4 regions of the Streptomyces sp. 1331.2 genome follow, and region 2 is predicted to be linked to each of the others. Evidence: riboswitches for the same ligand, from Rfam matches in the RefSeq annotation. Region 2 holds a riboswitch; each other region holds the start of a gene.
What was found. Region 2 has a riboswitch for cyclic di-AMP ahead of CRP52_RS14220 (M23 family metallopeptidase). Riboswitches for the same ligand answer to the same signal wherever they lie in the genome.
Positions count from the first base shown of each region.

Region 1: another riboswitch for cyclic di-AMP. It lies ahead of CRP52_RS05225 (glycoside hydrolase family 16 protein); the one in region 2 lies ahead of CRP52_RS14220 (M23 family metallopeptidase).
Region 3: another riboswitch for cyclic di-AMP. It lies ahead of CRP52_RS40465 (LysM peptidoglycan-binding domain-containing protein); the one in region 2 lies ahead of CRP52_RS14220 (M23 family metallopeptidase).
Region 4: another riboswitch for cyclic di-AMP. It lies ahead of CRP52_RS03760 (M23 family metallopeptidase); the one in region 2 lies ahead of CRP52_RS14220 (M23 family metallopeptidase).

Region 1 is NZ_OBMJ01000001.1:1,219,987-1,223,185, forward strand. Features, by position in the region: gene CRP52_RS05220 (hypothetical protein) at 1-16, shown strand, start outside; gene CRP52_RS05225 (glycoside hydrolase family 16 protein) at 71-1,390, opposite strand; cyclic di-AMP (ydaO/yuaA leader) riboswitch at 1,392-1,556, opposite strand; gene CRP52_RS05230 (MoaF-related domain-containing protein) at 1,912-2,241, shown strand; gene CRP52_RS05235 (alpha/beta hydrolase) at 2,264-3,199, opposite strand, start outside.
Region 2 is NZ_OBMJ01000001.1:3,363,259-3,366,457, reverse strand. Features, by position in the region: gene CRP52_RS14235 (TetR/AcrR family transcriptional regulator) at 1-160, opposite strand, end outside; gene CRP52_RS14230 (alpha/beta fold hydrolase) at 216-1,043, opposite strand; gene CRP52_RS14225 (YiaA/YiaB family inner membrane protein) at 1,171-1,461, opposite strand; cyclic di-AMP (ydaO/yuaA leader) riboswitch at 1,672-1,830, shown strand; gene CRP52_RS14220 (M23 family metallopeptidase) at 1,843-2,676, shown strand; gene CRP52_RS14215 (hypothetical protein) at 2,762-3,199, opposite strand, start outside.
Region 3 is NZ_OBMJ01000001.1:2,982,464-2,985,662, reverse strand. Features, by position in the region: gene CRP52_RS12555 (cytochrome P450 family protein) at 1-1,206, shown strand, start outside; cyclic di-AMP (ydaO/yuaA leader) riboswitch at 1,417-1,585, shown strand; gene CRP52_RS40465 (LysM peptidoglycan-binding domain-containing protein) at 1,591-2,370, shown strand; gene eno (phosphopyruvate hydratase) at 2,663-3,199, shown strand, end outside.
Region 4 is NZ_OBMJ01000001.1:866,538-869,736, forward strand. Features, by position in the region: gene CRP52_RS03755 (DUF2470 domain-containing protein) at 1-326, shown strand, start outside; gene CRP52_RS03760 (M23 family metallopeptidase) at 576-1,550, opposite strand; cyclic di-AMP (ydaO/yuaA leader) riboswitch at 1,553-1,733, opposite strand; gene CRP52_RS03765 (MFS transporter) at 2,046-3,199, shown strand, end outside.

The sequences.
Region 1 (3,199 bases), 2.1 Mb from region 2:
GACTGCCGGTTCCTGAGAGCGGCTGGGCCCCGGGCCACGAGGGCCCGGGGGCTTGCCGGACCGCGTTCGGTCAGCGGTAGACGCGGACGTAGTCGGCGGCCATGGTGATCGGGGCGGTCCCCTGCGGAGCCGGGTGGTACTGCCCCGCGCACACCGAGAGGTTGAGGATCAGGTACGCCGACCAGGTGGCGCCGACGCCCTTGCCGTCCGAGAAGACCTTGACGCCGTTGACGTACCAGTCCACCGAGGTGGCGCCGTAGTAGGTACCGATGGTCACCCACTGGTCCTTCGCGATGGCGCTCGCGTCGGTGTAGTACTTCGGGTTGCCGGGGTTGACGTGGTTGGTCAGCTCCAGCAGGTTCGGGTTGTCGGGGTGGTACTCGAAGGAGTCGATCTCCCCGTTGCCGTTCTTCCAGGTCCACAGGGCCGGCCAGGCGCCGCTGCCGGCGGGCAGCTTGACCCGGGTCTCGGCGTAGTCGCCGGTCTTGACCTGGAAGCCCTCGCTGGAGCCCTCGGTGGTCAGGAATCCGGTGTTCCAGGACTGCTTGCCGTTCTCCAGGGCCGGGCCGCCGGAGGTGGCGGTGAAGGTGGCGACCCCGTTGGCGACGCTGACGTTGTTCTTGTTCAGCCAGTCCAGCTTGTTGTCGTCCGGGTTGTGGTTGCCGTACTTGTACGCGGTGCTCTTGTCGCCGACCCAGCGCTGGCCCCAGCTGATCGGGCTGGTGAACTCGTCGGACCAGGTCAGCGACTTGCCGGCGACCGGGGAGGACGGCGCCGGGGTGGTCGGGGCAGCCGTGGCGCTCGGGGTCGGCGTCGCGCTCGGGGTCGGCGTCGCGCTCGGGGTCGACGTGGCGCTGGGGGTGGCGGTCGGCGTGCTGGTCGGCGTGGCCGTCGGGGACGGGGTCGGCGTGGCCGTCCCGGAGGCCGAGACCACCAGCTGCTGCGCCGGCAGGTTGTGCCAGGCGCCGCCGAGGTCCTGCCAGAAGCCGAACTGGCTGTACGTCCCGGCGGGCAGGGTGCGCGCACCGCTGGTGAAGTTCACCCCGCTCGGGCAGATCTGCACGTTGGAGGCGTTGCCGGGGAAGTCCAGGTTGGTGCCGCGCGCGTCGCGCACACCCACGCCCACGGTCTTCGCGGTGAAGCACGCCGAGGAGTGCAGACCGAGCGAGGCGGTGGTGGCCTGGCCCGCGACCATGGTGGCGGGGCCGAGGCGGTCCTGGGTGACGGTCGGCGCGGTGGCCGCCTGGGCGCCGGTGACGGACGGCAGTCCGAACAGGCCGGAGCCACCGATGGCGAGCGCGCCGGTCGCGGCGAGGGCGGCGTTGCGGCCGCGGTGGGAGGGGCGGGCGTGGCGCGGCGCACGACGCCGGGCAGCGGCAGGCTGGGGCATGGGGTGACCTCTGCGACGCCTGCGAGGTTAGCTGTCGGGTTCGGGCTGCAGTTGGCCCGGCCGTCTGTGGAGCGGCTTCACCCCTAGCCACGGCCGTACGAGGAACGCACGGACCGGGCGCCGACCTTGGTTCCCCCGCTCCTGTCCGCTCCGGTGCTCGGTGACCCGCCGGCGGGTGGACAGGACTCGGCGTCCCGGCGGCGGGGTCCGCGTGGGCGGACGACCGTTGCAGGCTAGGCAGGCCGTACGTGAACGGACAACTCCCTCGGGCCGGTTGTCGTGCAGCTCACAGTGGTGTCGATCAACGACACTGTGTGGCGGGCGAGTTGATCAAGTCCCGCGGCCGGGGCGCGGCGCCGGTGGTCTCGTCGAGGCCGCCGGGGGTGTCGGCCGGACGCGGCGGTGGCGGACCGTACCGTGGCAAAGATCTGACCGAGTGCACCCGGTCGGATAAATTGGAGGCCGGAGATCTTCCGCAGTGCACAAGAGCACCGAACCCGGAAACGAGGAGCCGCCCCACCATGACCGCGTCCCTGCCCGCCTTCGCCGGCCGCACCTACCTCTTCCGGGCCGACAACGGCGCGGCCTTCCGCAACACCTACTCGGCCGACGGCACCCGGCTGCGCTGGGAGGGCCTCGGCGAGTCCGCGGGCCAGTGGGAGGACGTACGGCTGCACGTCGCCGAGGTCGCGCCGAAGGTCTACTTCGTCAGCTGGACGGAGCAGAGCGGGATCACCGTCAGCCATGTGATGGACCTCGACAAGCTGACGGTGCGCGCCTTCTGGACCTTCGAGGGCGAGGGCGGCCGGGTCGGCGAGCTGCACGCCGGGACGCTGGAGCAGGTGGCCTGAGCCTGAAACGGCCCGAGGACGCTCAGACGGTCTGGTTCGGCACCTTGAGGTGCTGGGAGAGCCACTCCAGCGAGGACGGCAGCAGCGCGCTCCACGTCTCGAAGTTGTGGCCGCCGTTCTCCAGCATGCTGTACGAGACCTTCATCGGGCTCTGCACCGCGTCGACGAAGGCCTCGGTCTCCTGGCGGTAGCTGCCGTCGCCCTTCTTCGTGCCGGCCAGCAGCACGGACACCTTCGGCTGCGGCAGGTTCTTCAGCCGCCACATCAGGTTGGCCTCGTCGCGGCGCTGCTTGCTGCCGCCGAACAGGTCGCCGGTGGTCGGGTCGTCGGCGGCGTCGTAGTAGGCGGAGAGGGCGACGGCGGTCGGGAAGACGTCCGGGTGGCGCATGGCCAGCTTGAGCGCGCAGTAGCCGCCCGTCGAGTTGCCCATGAAGGCCCAGGCCTGCGGATCGGACGAGACCCGGAAGCTGGCCTGGATCGCCGAGGGCACGTCCTTGGTGAAGTACGTGTCCGACTGCGGGCCGTTGGGGATGTCCTCGCACTCGGTGTCCTGCGGCAGGGCGGGCGAGGGACGCACCAGGACCATGACGGTCGGCTGCATCCGGCCCTCCTGCAGCAGCTTGAGCGCCGCGCCGGGGTAGTTGAAGCGGGTGATCAGGTTCTCGGCGATTCCTGGGAATCCGGTGCTCACGATCACGGCCGGGAACTGCTTCTGTGCGTACTCCGGCTGGAAGTACTGCGGGGGCAGGTAGACGTAGCCCTCGGTGGACAGCCGGCTGACCGCGCCGTCGATCCGGACCTTGCGGATCTCACCGGACTGGCCCGGCTCGCGGCCCATCGCGCCGCCACCCTTGACCGAGGCGTGGCCGATCGTCTCCACCAGCAGGCGGCCGGAGGCGTCCGCCTTGTTGTGGATCACCACCGGGCCGGTGTCACCGGTGCCCAGCAGGTCGCCCCA
Region 2 (3,199 bases):
GTTCGGCGAGCCCACCGCTGACGTGCTTGTACAGGGAGGGGGTGGCGACCCCGGCCCGGGCGGCGACGGCGGCCAGGGTGAGGGCGTCGGCCCCCTGTTCGTCGATGACAGCGAGGGCGTGGTCGACGACCTGGTCGGGGGTCAGTCCTACGCGGGGCATGGCTTCGGGTTCTCCGTGGGGAAGGTGGGGCGTCGGGCGGGCAGGAGCGCGGCGGTCAGCCGATCTCGGCGAGGAAGGGCAGCAGGGCGTCGGCGGTGGCCTGCGGGTTGTCGGCCATCGGGTAGTGCCCGGACCCTTCGATCATCGCCTTTCGCGCGTCGAGTGCCGCGGCCTGCCGGTCGGCGACGAGTTCGGGCTTCGGGAAGTCGGGGTCCTTGCTGCCCATGACGACCAGCGCCGGGCACCGTACGGCGGCGGTCCAGCCGGTCGGTGCCGAGTCCCCGGTGACGTACCCGCGGGTGGCGGTCTTGCGGCCGGGGGTGCGCAGTGCGGCGACCAGCCCGTTCACGTACTCGTCGAAGTCGGCGGGCTTGGCGCCGGGGAAGGCCATCCGGCGCAGGTAGAGGCCCCAGACGGCCGGCCAGTGGACGATCGCCGCGCCCATCAGCCCCATGACGCCGCGCATCAGGGCGTTCGGCCGCGGGCTCTCGACGAAGGCGTCGAGGAGGGCGATCCCGGCGACCCGTTCGGGCGCGTTGCCGGCGGCCTTGACGACGGTGGCCCCGGTGTACGAGCTGCCGACGAGGACGGCGCGGTCGATGCCGAGGTGGTCGAGCAGGGCGAGGACGTCGTCGGCGAGGGCGGCGGGGCCGTAGTCGTCCCAGGTGATGGAGGACTCGCCGAAGCCGCGCAGGTCCATGGTGACGACCCGGTGGCCGGCGGCGACGAGCAGCGGGCGGAGGTGCCGGTACGCGGCCCGGCTGTCGAGCATGCCGGGGAGCAGGACGACGGGGGTGCCGTCGCCCTGCCGGGTGTCGTCGAAGGCGATCCGCCCGCCGGGGACGGTGAGGTACTGGGTGTTCGGGGTGCCGGTGCCGTTCATGGTGGGCCCTCCTCGGTCCGCCGCTGCTGCGAGCTATCGGCGAGTGCTGCCGATAGCCATAAAGCTAAGGCTAATAGCCTTAGCCGTCAAGCGCGCCGGAGCCGGAATCCCAGGACCCTCGCCCGCCTCAGGCTCCCTCGACCCGGAACGGGTCGTGCTCGCTGAGCAACTTCTCCAGCCGGGCCTGGTCGACCCGGTTGACGATCTCGTTCGACTCGTGCCGGTCCCGGATCACCTTCGCCAGCGTGAACGCAGAGGTCACGGTGTAGAGGAGGCCGATCCCGAGGAAGGCCCGGGTCCAGCCGTCGACCGGCAGGTAGGCGATCCCCACGGCGAGGGCGGTGCCCGACAGGGCGAAGGAGAGGAGGGCCTGGACGTAGTACGCGGCCGTCGTGCGGTGCTGCATCGGTTGGCTCATGGCGTCAGGATGCGGCTGCCGGATCGGGTCGCACATGAGTAGGAGTACTCAGCTGGAGTGCTCAGGTGGAGTGCTCGCATTGAGGGGTCGTTCGTTGACGTCTGATCACCTGCTCCCCAGCGGTCCCGGACGGATGGCTTGGAATCAGAGCCTCCTAGGATTAACGTTTGATAACGCAGCGCGGTTGTCAACGCCGTACCCAGACGGCACCGTGCGCCGTCGCCTAATCCCGCCGGCCGGCCTCCGGGCAGGCCAGGGAGCCGGGGAACCACGTTCCTTGGGGTGAATCGGCGGGGCCCCGGCCCGGCCGTAGGAGACCTTCCTGCTCCGAACCCGTCAGCTAACCCGGTAGGCGCGAAGGAAGGAAAGGAGCGCGCCTCCGTGGCGTCGACGCACACCCCGGCACACCCGGCCGGCCCCGCAGCCGGTACCCAGCTCCTCGACCACCCCGGCGCGGACGGCCCCGAGGCCTACGGCCCGGAGGCCGAGACCAACCGCCACCGGATGCCGCGTCAGGCCCGCGGAGCCTCCCCGCTGCTCGGCGTCACCGCCGTCGCGGCCACCCTCGGCGCCACCGGCTTCGCCTCCGCCACCCCGGCCGCCGCCCCCGCCGTCGAGGCCCCGGACGAGGCGCCGGTCGTCCTCGCCGCCGACCCCGGCCTCGCGCTCGCCGCCCGCATCCAGCAGCAGGCTGACAGCCAGCGCACCGCCGCCGAGGAGAGCGCCCGCGTGCAGGCCGCGCAGGAGGCCGAGGCCAAGGCCGCCGCCAAGGAGGCCGAGGCCAAGCGCGCCGCCGAGGAGGCCGAGGCGAAGGCCGCCGCCGCCCTCACCCTCCCGGTGAAGGACTACCGGCTCTCCGCCCACTACGGCCAGAGCGCCCGCTACTGGGCCAACCTGCACACCGGCCTGGACTTCGCCGCCGACACCGGCACCCCGGTCTACGCGCTCGGCCAGGGCACCATCACCTCGGCCGGCTGGTCCGGCTCCTACGGCTACCGGATCGTCGAGACGCTGCCCGACGGCACCGAGATCTGGTACTGCCACCTCTCCTCGATCATCAAGGGCTCCGGCAAGGTCGCCTCCGGCCAGCAGATCGGCAAGGTCGGCGCGACCGGCAACGTCACCGGCCCGCACCTGCACCTGGAGGTCCGCCCCGGCGGCGGCGCCCCGGTCGACCCCGAGCCCTGGCTCGAACAGCGCGGCCTCACCCCCTGACACCGGGGACGCACGGGAGCCCCCGACCGCCGGCAACCGCCGTACGGCCGGGGGCTCCCGCCTCAGCGCCTCTCTCCACAGCGCCTCACTCCTCCGCGGGCAGCTGCGCCAGGTACGCCTCGATCTCCTCCCGGCCCGGCTCCGGCGCCAGCTCGGGGAACTCCTCCACCAGCAGCCGCGGCAGACCCGGCACCGTCCACTCGCCGAACAGGTCGAGCGCCGCCCCGGCCGCCGCCTCCTCGAACTGCCCGAAGTCCCCGGCCAGTTCGTCCGGCATCGGCCGCCCCTGCGCGGTCAGCTCGGCCAGGTTGCGGTAGCTGCGCCGCATCAGGCCCTGCTCCAGCAGCCGCCGCGCGCCGTCGGTGGCCATGCCGACCGACAGCAGCCGGCCCGGCCCCCAGCCCTCGGCGTCCGGCTCGTCCAGCCAGCCGGCCGGCACCAGCGCCTCGTACGCGGCCGTCCGCTCCTCCGGCGCCAGCTCGCCGAAGCCGGCCAGCCAGGCCCGCACCGCCTCCTCGTCGGC
Region 3 (3,199 bases), 380 kb from region 2:
TGGCTGCGCGAGCACGCCCCGGTGCACCGGACGACGCTGCCGAGCGGGGTGGAGGCCTGGCTGGTGACCAGGTACGCGGATGCCCGGCAGGCGCTCGCGGACGGCCGGCTGTCGAAGAACCCGGCGCACCACAGCGAGCAGGCGCACCGCACCGGCCGGGTGGGCATCCCGGGGGAGCGGCAGGCGGACCTGATGACCCACCTGTTGAACATCGACCCGCCGGACCACACCCGGCTGCGCCGGCTGGTGTCGAAGGCGTTCACCCCGCGCCGGGTGGCCGAGTTCGAGCCGCGGGTGCAGCAGCTCACGGACCGGCTGATCGACGGCTTCGCGCAGCGCGGTTCGGCGGACCTGATCCACGAGTTCGCGTTCCCGCTCCCCATCTACGCGATCTGCGACATGTTGGGCGTGCCGGCGGAGGACCAGGACGACTTCCGCGACTGGGCCGGGATGATGATCCGGCACGGCGGCGGTCAACGCGGTGGCGTGGGGCGGGCGGTGAAGCGGATGCGGGCGTACCTGCTGGAGCTGATCCACCGCAAGCGCGCGGACCTCGGGGACGACCTGATCTCGGGCCTGATCCGGGCGAGCGACCACGGCGAGCACCTGACGGAGAACGAGGCCGCGGCGATGGCCTTCATCCTGCTCTTCGCCGGCTTCGAGACGACGGTGAACCTGATCGGGAACGGGACGTACGCGCTGCTGCGCAACCCGGAGCAGCGCCGCCTGCTGCAGGAGTCGGTGGCGCGCGGCGAGCGGGGGCTGCTGGACACCGGGATCGAGGAACTCCTGCGCTACGACGGGCCGGTGGAGCTGGCGACCTGGCGGTTCGCGACGCGGCCGTTGGCCATCGGCGGGGTGGACATCCCGGTGGGCGATCCGGTGCTGGTGGTGTTGGCGGCGGCGGACCGCGATCCGGCCCGGTTCGCGGACGAGAACACCCTGGACCTGGCCCGAACGGACAATCCCCATCTGGGGTTCGGGCACGGCATCCACTACTGCATCGGCGCCCCGCTGGCCCGTTTGGAGGGGCGTGCCGCGCTGGCCACGCTGCTTTCCCGGTTGCCCGATCTGCGGCTCGCGGAGAGTCCGGAGAATCTGCGCTGGCGGGGTGGTCTGATCATGCGTGGGCTGCGGGAACTTCCGGTCGAATTCACGCCGGAGAGCCGGTCCCCGCACGCGCCGCCGGCGGCCTCGACACGCTGACGCGGTGTCGCCGACGGGCCCTCGACGGCGGTATGAACGCCCATCAAACCGGACATAGCGACGCCGTTGGTAGGCGATCGGCCACGCGCCGTAATTTCTGTGTGATATCTGCGATATGAGCTTGTGATCGGTCTGATGTTCTGTCTACTCTCCCTGGAGTTCGCAGCTGCGGACCTCGTGCGCGGAACGCCGAATCCTGCCCGCCGCGTCACGGGAAACCGACCAGAACCCTGGGCAGGGGCGGGGGAACCAGGTTTGTTGCCGTCCTCCCACGGCTTGGGGTGAAGCCGCCCGAGCGGAATCTTTTCCGCACACGGCGGCCGGGCCACCTCCCGGTCCGAACCCGACAGCTCACCTCGCAGGCGTGCGGAGAGGGACCTCTTCATGCTGCTCGTTGGAACTGGCCGTCACCGTCGTCGTACCCAGGCCGAGAAGGCCATCGCCGTCGCCGGTGTGGCCGGCGTCGGACTCGCACTGCCGCTCCTCACCGCCACCGGCGCCTCCGCCGCCCCGGCCTCCACCTGGGACTCCGTCGCCCAGTGCGAGAGCGGCGGCAACTGGAGCATCAACACCGGCAACGGCTTCTACGGCGGCCTGCAGTTCACCTCCGGCACCTGGAAGGCGTACGGCGGCACCGCGTACGCGCCGCAGGCCAACCAGGCCAGCAAGGGTCAGCAGATCGCCGTCGCCGAGAAGGTGCTCGCCTCGCAGGGCCCGGGCGCCTGGCCGGTCTGCTCGCAGAAGGCCGGTCTGACCAAGGGCGGCGCCCCGGCCTCGGTGGACACCTCCGCGGACGCCAAGCCGCAGTCCGCCGCCAAGCAGCAGACCCCCCAGCAGACCGCCAAACCGCAGGCCGCGAAGCCCGCCGCCAAGTCGGCCCAGAAGCCGGTGCAGCAGTACACGCCGAAGCACGCCGCCCCCCAGCAGGCCGAGAAGCCCGTCGAGCAGTCGGCGCCGCAGTACACGCCGAAGCACGCCGCTCCCCAGCAGGCCGCGCCGGCGTCCGGCCACGACTACACCGTCCGCTCCGGCGACACGCTGTCGACGATCGCCGCCGCCCAGGGCGTGTCCGGCGGCTGGCAGGAGCTGTACGCGCAGAACCACGCCACCGTCGGCGGCGACCCGGACCTGATCCTGCCCGGCCAGGTGCTGCACCTCGGCTGAGCCGAGCCGCCCGGGCCGACCCGCCCGGGCCGTCCCCCGGCGCGACGCGCGGAGGGAGCCGGTACGTCCGGCCCCCTCCGTCCGCGTTCGTCGGCCTCGTCCGCCCCGGTGCGACGAAGCTGGGACAAGCAGGTGAACTACCGGTGCGTAGCGGGGCCACACGCTGAGACGGAACCGAGGCCGACGTGGCCCCGGGAGCCCGGGCGGCTAGGCTCTGGTCCGTAACGACTCCGCAATCGTCCCGCCGACAGCACCAGCGTCAGCCGGACCTGCTTCCGCAAGGAGATGCCTCGTGCCGTCCATCGATGTCGTCGTAGCCCGTGAGATCCTCGACTCGCGCGGCAACCCCACGGTCGAGGTCGAGGTCGGCCTCGACGACGGCAGCACGGGTCGTGCCGCTGTCCCGTCGGGTGCCTCCACCGGTGCCTTCGAGGCGCTGGAGCTGCGCGACGGTGACAAGAACCGCTACTTCGGCAAGGGCGTCGAGAAGGCCGTCCTGGCCGTCATCGAGCAGATCGGCCCGGAGCTGGTCGGCTACGACGCCACCGAGCAGCGCCTGATCGACCAGGCCATGCTCGACCTGGACGCCACCCCGGACAAGTCCTCGCTCGGCGCCAACGCCATCCTGGGCGTCTCGCTGGCCGTCGCGCACGCCGCCTCCGAGGCCAGCGACCTGCCGCTGTTCCGCTACCTGGGCGGCCCGAACGCGCACGTCCTGCCGGTCCCGATGATGAACATCCTCAACGGCGGCTCGCACGCGGACTCCAACGTCGACATCCAGGAGTTCATGATCGCCCCGATCGGCGCGGAGTCCTTCTCCGAGGCCGTC
Region 4 (3,199 bases), 2.5 Mb from region 2:
TCACCGCCGCCGACCTCGCCCGCGCCACCGCCGACCCGCTGGCCCGGCACGAGGCCGCACTGCTCACCCACCTCGCCGACGACCACGCCGACGCTTTCGACGTGCTCACCCGCCTGCTCGACCCGGCCCTGCTCGCCCGTACCCCGGACGTCCGCCCGCTCGCCCTGGACCGCCACGGCCTGGTGCTGCGCCTGGACCACCCGGACGGCCACCGAGACGTCCGCCTGGCCTTCCCCGAACCGGCCCGCGACACCGAGGACTTCGGCCACCGGATGCACGACCTGCTGTCCGCCGCCCGGTACGGCCAGCCCGCCCACCGCGGCTGACCGAACGCCAGCCGCCGAACGCCACAGCCACCGAACGCCACCGAACGCCACAGCCACCGAAGGCCGGAAAACGGCAGCGGCCGGCCCGGCTCGCGAGGGGGTTGTGTCCCGCGAGCCGGGCCGGCCTTGGGCGTGTCCCGCGCCCATGTCCGCCGTGCGGCGATCACCCGGTCGAGCGGTCACCCGACATGACCATCCCGGAGGATCGATTCGCTCCGCAGCAGCGGTGGTTCCTGAGACCCCGACAGGTCAGAGCGCGACGCCGTGCGCGCGCAGGTAGGCGACCGGGTCGATGTCCGAGCCGTACTCCGGACCGGTACGGATCTCGAAGTGCAGGTGCGGGCCGGTCACGTTGCCGGTGGCACCGGAGAGGCCGATCTGCTGGCCGACGGTGACGGTCTGACCGATCGACACGCCGATCGACGAGAGGTGCGCGTACTGGGCGTACTTGCCGTCGGCGAGCTTGATCTCGACCTCGTTGCCGTAGGCGCCGCCGTTGCCGGCCTTGACCACGACGCCGTTGGCGACGGCGCGCAGCGGGGTGCCGGTGGAGGCGACGAAGTCCTGGCCGGTGTGGTGGCCGGAGGCCCACATCGAGCCGGCCACGCCGTAGGCCTCGCCGAGGACGGGGTGGGCCAGCGGCGCGACGTAGCCGGAGGTGGCGGCGACCGGAGCGGCCGTCACGGCCGGGGCCGGAGCGGCGGTCTGCACCTGGGTCTGCACCGGGGCGGACGGCTTGGCGACCTCGGTCGTGACCTGCAGCTGGGCCTGCGGCTTGGCGGCGGCCTGGGTGGCCGGCGCGGCGGGCTTCGCCGGGGCGGCGTCCGCGGACGGCGCGGCGGCGTGGCCGGCGATCGCGAGCTGCTGGCCCGGGAAGATCAGGTTCGGGTTGGCGCCGACGACCGAGCGGTTCTGCTCGTACAGCGCCTGCCAGCCGCCCTCGACGCGCTTGGCGTCGGCGATCTTGGACAGGGTGTCGCCGCTGACGACGCGGTAGCTCTCGTGCGCGGCGGCGGCCTGGGCGGCGGGCTTGGCCTCGGTGCCGGCGGCGGGCTTGGCCTCGGTGCCGGCGGCGGCCTGGGTGACCGGGGCGACCGGGGCCGTGTGGGCCTGGGCGTTCATCGCGGTCACGAGCGGGAGGGCGAAGGAGACGCCGGTGACGGCGGTCGCGATGCCGATGCGGGCGGCGCGGGGCAGGGTGATACGACGAGCCTGAGCAGGCATGGAAGTTTCCTCTCCGACGCCTGCGAGGTGAGCTGTCGGGTTCGGGCTGGAGTTGCCCGGCCGCATGCGCGGCTTCACCCCGAGCCGGCCCTGGACGCCCGCGCCCTGAGGCGCGAACTCCGGTCCGGCGACTTACCTGTGGGTCCCCCGCTCCTGCCGTACAGAGTTCAGTGCGAGCCACCGGGCAGCGGCAGGACTCGGCGTTCCACCCGGTGGATCCGTCCGGGCTGGCCGGGCGGTCGCTGAACTAAAACCCATCCGTTCGGGTGAAGCAATGTCGATCTCTTGAACGGGCAACCATCCCCCACCCCCCGGTCACCCTCCGCACGTCGCGCCGCACGATCCGTACACAATCCATTCACCCCGCGCCACTGATCCACGACCCTGCGCCGAACTCCACGACGCTGCGCAACCCCCCACCCACCGAGCGTCAACGACGGACACGCCCTCCGGTGAGCCTTGTCACGTACGCCCCACGGGGCGCAGGATCGGGCCGTGGCCACCTCCGAAGCCGGCACCCTGCGCCTGGGCACCGCACAGGGTCGCTGGGTACTCCTGGCAACAGTGCTCGGTTCCAGCATGGCGATGCTCGACGGCACCGTCGTGAACGTCGCCCTGCCCCGCATCGGCGCCGACCTCGGCGCCTCCCTCGCGTCCCTGCAATGGACGCTGAACGCCTATCTGCTCACCCTGGCGGGCCTGATCCTGCTCGGCGGCGCACTCGGCGACCGCTACGGGCGGCGCCGGGTCTTCCTGATCGGCGTGGTCTGGTTCGCCGTCGCCTCCGCGGCCTGCGCCGCCGCACCGAACATCCAGGTGCTGATCGCCGCGCGCGCCGTCCAGGGCATCGGCGGGGCGCTGCTCACCCCGGGCTCGCTCGCCATGCTCCAGGCGGTCTTCCATCCTGACGACCGTTCGGCGGCTGTCGGCCTCTGGTCCGGCCTGGGCGGGGTGGCCGCCGCGGTCGGCCCCTTCCTCGGCGGCTGGCTGGTGGACGGCCCCGGCTGGCGCTGGATCTTCCTGCTGAACCTGCCGCTCGCCGCCGCCGTGATCGCCGTCACCACCCGGTCCGTACCGGAGAGCCGGGACGAGAGCGCCACCGGCCGCTTCGACGTGCTCGGCGCGGTGCTCGCCGCGCTCGCGCTCGGCGCGTTCACCTACGCGCTGACCGCGGCCGGGGAGGGCCTGTCCCCCGTGGTCTGGGCCACCGGGGCGATCGGCGTACTGCTCGGCGCCGTGTTCCTGGCCGTCGAACGGCGCGCGGTCGAGCCGATGCTGCCCCTCGGGCTGTTCTCCTCCCGGCTGTTCACCGCCGTGAACCTGGTCACCCTGTGCGTGTACGCGGCATTCAGCGGCGTCTTCTTCCTGCTGGTGGTGCAGCTGCAGATCGTCTCCGGGTTCTCGCCGCTGGTCTCGGGCTTCGCACTGGTGCCGATCACGGTGCTGATGCTGGCGCTGTCGGCCCGCGCCGGGCGCCTCGGCAAGCGGATCGGCCCGCGGATCCCGCTCACCATCGGCCCGCTGCTGTGCGCCGCCGGAGTGCTGCTGATACTGCGCATCGGCCCGGGCTCCTCCTACTGGGCGGACGTGCTGCCCGCCGTCACGGTGATGGGCTGCGGGATGACCCTGCTGGTCGCACCGCTGACGGC